One region of the Bradyrhizobium sp. USDA 326 genome, then DNA from elsewhere that is predicted to be linked to it. Evidence: riboswitches for the same ligand, from Rfam matches in the RefSeq annotation. Region 1 holds a riboswitch; the other holds the start of a gene.
The links. A riboswitch is a leader RNA that binds a small molecule or an ion and turns the genes downstream of it on or off. The one in region 1 is predicted to bind glycine.
Positions count from the first base shown of each region.

Region 2: it holds a riboswitch for glycine, as region 1 does, so the genes downstream of both, ABIG06_RS36510 (D-amino acid dehydrogenase) here and gcvT (glycine cleavage system aminomethyltransferase GcvT) in region 1, are expected to answer to the same signal.

Region 1 is NZ_JBMGQA010000001.1:7,805,838-7,808,035, reverse strand. Features, by position in the region: gene gcvH (glycine cleavage system protein GcvH) at 1-159, opposite strand, end outside; gene gcvT (glycine cleavage system aminomethyltransferase GcvT) at 170-1,318, opposite strand; glycine riboswitch at 1,464-1,552, opposite strand; gene alaS (alanine--tRNA ligase) at 1,776-2,198, shown strand, end outside.
Region 2 is NZ_JBMGQA010000001.1:7,669,177-7,671,374, forward strand. Features, by position in the region: gene ABIG06_RS36505 (M20/M25/M40 family metallo-hydrolase) at 1-785, shown strand, start outside; glycine riboswitch at 927-1,031, shown strand; glycine riboswitch at 1,035-1,140, shown strand; gene ABIG06_RS36510 (D-amino acid dehydrogenase) at 1,208-2,198, shown strand, end outside.

The sequences.
Region 1 (2,198 bases):
GGCGGCTTCGGCCTTCTTCAAGCTCCGGCCGACCTTGGGCAATTCGACGAACACGACGTCGCCGAGCTGCTGCTGGGCGTAGTCGGTGATGCCGACCGTGGCGGTATCGCCGTCGATCGCGAGCCATTCGTGGTCGGAGGTGTACAGCGTCGTGGTCATTGTCTTGTCCTCAGCGTTTGTAGGTGTTTTTGACGAAGGGCATGGCGGCGACCTGCACGGCTAAGCGCTGGCCGCGCACCTCGGCGAAGAGTTTCGTGCCGAGCGCGCTCAGGTTCGTGGGCACATAGCCCATCGCGACCGGCGCGTTCAGGCTCGGGCCGAAACCGCCCGAGGTGACCTTGCCGATCGGCTCGCCGCCGGCCTGATCGGCAAACAGCAGCGCGCCCTCGCGCACCGGCGCGCGGCCCAGGGCGAGCAGGCCGACACGGCGGCGGGATGCGCCGTTGTCGAAATGCGCAAGGATCTTCCCGGCGCCGGGAAAGCCGCCGGCGCGCATCCCGCCGCTGCGGCGGCTCTTCTGTACCGACCATTCCAGCGCGGCCTCGACCGGCGTGGTCGCGGTGTCGATGTCGTGGCCGTACAGGCAAAGCCCGGCTTCCAGCCGCAGGCTGTCGCGGGCGCCCAGGCCGATCGGCAGCACGTCCGGGTTTTCGATCAGCATCCTGGTCAGGCGCTCGGCCTCCGCAGCGGGAACGGAGATCTCGAACCCGTCCTCGCCGGTGTAGCCGGAGCGCGAGACGAAGCATTTGATGCCGGCGACCTCATGCGGGCCGGCATCCATGAATGTCATCGACGGCGCCTCTGCACACAATTTCGCCAGCGCCGCTTCCGCCTTCGGGCCCTGCAGCGCGATCAGCGCGCGGTCGGCCAGGGAATCGATGACGCAGTCGTCCGCGAGGTGCGCGCGCAGATGCGCCTCGTCCGCGTCCTTGCAGGCGGCGTTGACGACCAGGAACAGGTGATCGCCGAAATTGGCGACCATGAGATCATCGAGGATCCCGCCGTCTGCATTGGTGAACTGGGCGTAGCGCTGCCGGCCCGGTGCGATCGACACGATGTCCTGCGGCACCAGCCGTTCCAGCGCGCGGGCGGCGTCCTCGATCCTGCCCGACTTCGGGCGAAGCGCGAGCTGCCCCATATGGGAGACGTCGAACAGGCCGGCCGCGGCTCGCGTATGGAGGTGCTCCTTCAGCACGCCCGTAGGGTACTGCACGGGCATGTCGTAGCCTGCGAACGGCACCATCTTGCCGCCGAGGGACACATGCAGGGCGTGGAGGGGCGTCTGTCGAAGAGAGTTCTGGTCGTCGGGTAGTGGCATCAAGGGGCCCTCGGCGGTTCCCCGGGGACGATTCCCCGGGCCAACCAGTCGAAGCCCCATCTGTCGCTGTGCCTGAGAGTATTATCCCGTCGGCGGGTGCCACCCGGGTCGTTAGGCCCGTCGGCGCCTCTTTCCAGATGCTGTCAAAGCCACGCGGTCCTTTTGCCTGAGAGTTTCCGGGGCGGTTGCTCCTTCGGCGCCGGCACCAGTGCCGGTCTCTCCCGACGTGGCCGTACGATACAGATAAGTAAAGACCACAGGCCAGCCAAGCCTGTCAACGCGGCGGTTTCGCCTTTTCAACCGGGATTGCGCGCCCGCGGCAACCCTCTGATCTCCTTGCACAGTTTCTGGACACTGAAGCAGGCCTTGTCTAAAAGCGCTCTGGCCCGCAGATATCAGCCCTAACCTCTGGTTTGGATGGCAGGAAGCGGGTCCAAGCACACCCGATTGGATGAACATGAGCGGCGTCAACGAGATCAGGTCGACCTTTCTGAACTTCTTTGCCGAGAACGGCCACGAGATCGTGCCGTCCTCGCCATTGGTGCCGCGCAACGACCCCACGTTGATGTTCACCAATGCCGGCATGGTGCAGTTCAAGAACGTCTTTACCGGCGTCGAGAAGCGGCCCTATCAGCGCGCCACCACGTCGCAGAAATGCGTCCGCGCCGGCGGCAAGCACAACGACCTCGACAATGTCGGCTACACCGCGCGCCATCTCACCTTCTTCGAGATGCTCGGCAACTTCTCGTTCGGCGACTATTTCAAGGAGCGCGCGATCGAGCTTGCCTGGAAGCTGATCACCGGCGAATTCGGACTGAAGAAGGACAAGCTGCTCGTCACGGTCTATTACACCGACGACGAGGCGGCGGGCCTGTGGAAG
Region 2 (2,198 bases), 140 kb from region 1:
GTAATTACCTCTCGCTGGAAGCGATCCGGCAACTGGCGCGCGCGTCCTTCACCACACCGCTGCCGATCACCGTGCTGTTCACGCCGGATGAGGAAGTCGGCACGCCTTCGACGCGGGACATCATCGAGGCGGAGGCGGCGCGCAACAAATACGTGCTGGTGCCCGAGCCCGGCCGCGCCGACAACGGTGTCACCACCGGACGTTACGCCATTGCCCGCTTCAATCTCGAGGCGACGGGCCGGCCGAGCCACGCCGGCGCAACGCTATCGGCGGGACGCTCGGCGATCCGCGAGATGGCGCGGCAGATCCTCGCCATCGACGCGATGACGACGGAGGACTGCACCTTCTCGGTCGGCGTCGTCCACGGCGGACAATGGGTCAATTGCGTTGCAACGACCGCGACCGGCGAAGCGCTCTCCATGGCCAAGCGTCAGGCCGATCTCGACCGCGGTGTGGAGAGGATGCTGGCGCTGTCGGGCACCAGCAACGACGTCACGTTCAAGGTCACGCGCGGCGTGACGCGTCCGGTTTGGGAGCCGGATGCCGGCACGATGGCGCTCTATGAGAAGGCGCGCGGCATCGCCAAATCGCTCGGCGCGGAATTACCGCATGCAAGCTCCGGCGGCGGCTCCGACGGCAACTTCACCGGCGCGATGGGAATCCCGACGCTCGACGGCCTGGGCGTACGCGGCGGCAACGGCCACACGCTGGAGGAGTTCATCGAGGTCGATAGCCTGGTCGAGCGCGGCCGGCTGATGGCCGGATTGCTGGCGACGCTGGAGTAGTGAACTCGTCATTCCGGGTTCGATGCTGTCGCATCGCCCCGGGACGACGAGACTGACTTCGCACTGCACAATAGCTCGGCAGTCACGGTCGAAATTTAGCCTTGTCTAAAAATGAGGCGTATCGTACTGCTCGGCCGTCCACGCGACGATGCGGGAGAGACCGCGGCGAAGGCTTTCGGCTTTCGTTGCGGCGCCGACGGAGCAACCGCCCCGGAAACTCTCAGGCAAAAGGACCGTTTCGTCAGGACGATCTGGAGAGAGGCGGCGCGATTTCAGGCAATCGTGACGTCCACCGAAGGGGATAGTTCGTTGCGAGATCCGCAGCGGATCAAGCTCTCAGGTACCCGTGACAGATGGGGCGCCGCCAACGGCTTTTGGCCGGCGGTTAGCCGACTCTAAACACGGGAGCCCCGAACCTCATCATGACCCATATCGCCATCATCGGCGCCGGCATCACCGGCGTGACGACCGCCTATGCCCTGCTCGAACGCGGCTTTGAGGTGACGGTGCTCGACAAGCACCGTTACGCTGCGATGGAGACGTCCTTCGCCAACGGCGGGCAGCTCTCCGCATCGAACGCCGAAGTGTGGAACAGCACGGCGACGATCCTGAAGGGCTTGCGCTGGATGTTCCGGCGCGACGCGCCCTTGCTGATGAACCCGTGGCCGAACTGGCACAAATATTCGTGGATGAGCGAGTTCGTCGCCAACGTCGGCAACTACCGCGCCAATACGATCGAGACCACGCGGCTCGCGATCGAAGCGCGCAGGCATCTGTTCGACATCGCGGCACGCGAAGGGATCGACTTCGATCTCGAACGCCGCGGCATCCTCCACATCTATCGTGACAAGGCCGGCTTCGAATCCGGTCTGCGCGTCAACGCACTGCTGCAGGAAGGCGGCCTCGACCGCCGCCCGGTGACGTCAGAAGAAATCCGCAGCATCGAGCCGACACTGCGCAAGGACTATTATGGCGGCTTCTACACGCCGTCGGATGCGACCGGCGATATCCACAAGTTCACCCGCGGGCTGGCGGAAGCCTGCAAGCGGCGTGGCGCGACCTTCATCCACGAGGCCAATATCGATTCGATCGCGCGTGCCGGCAGCGGCTTCGTCATCGGCTGGGCTGATCTGGCCGCGAGCGACAGTGTGGGAGCCGGGCGCGGCGCACTGAACGTGGACGGCGTCGTGGTCTGCGCGGGCGTTGCGAGCCGTCACTTCGCCACCCTGCTCGACGAACGCCTCAACGTCTATCCGGTGAAGGGCTACTCGATCACCGTGCAACTCGACACCGCCGAAAGCCGCAACGCCACCCCGACGGTGAGCCTGCTCGACGAGGCCGCAAAGATCGTCACCAGCCGGCTCGGGGCCGACCGCTTTCGCGTCGCCGGCACCGCCGAGTTCAACGACTTCA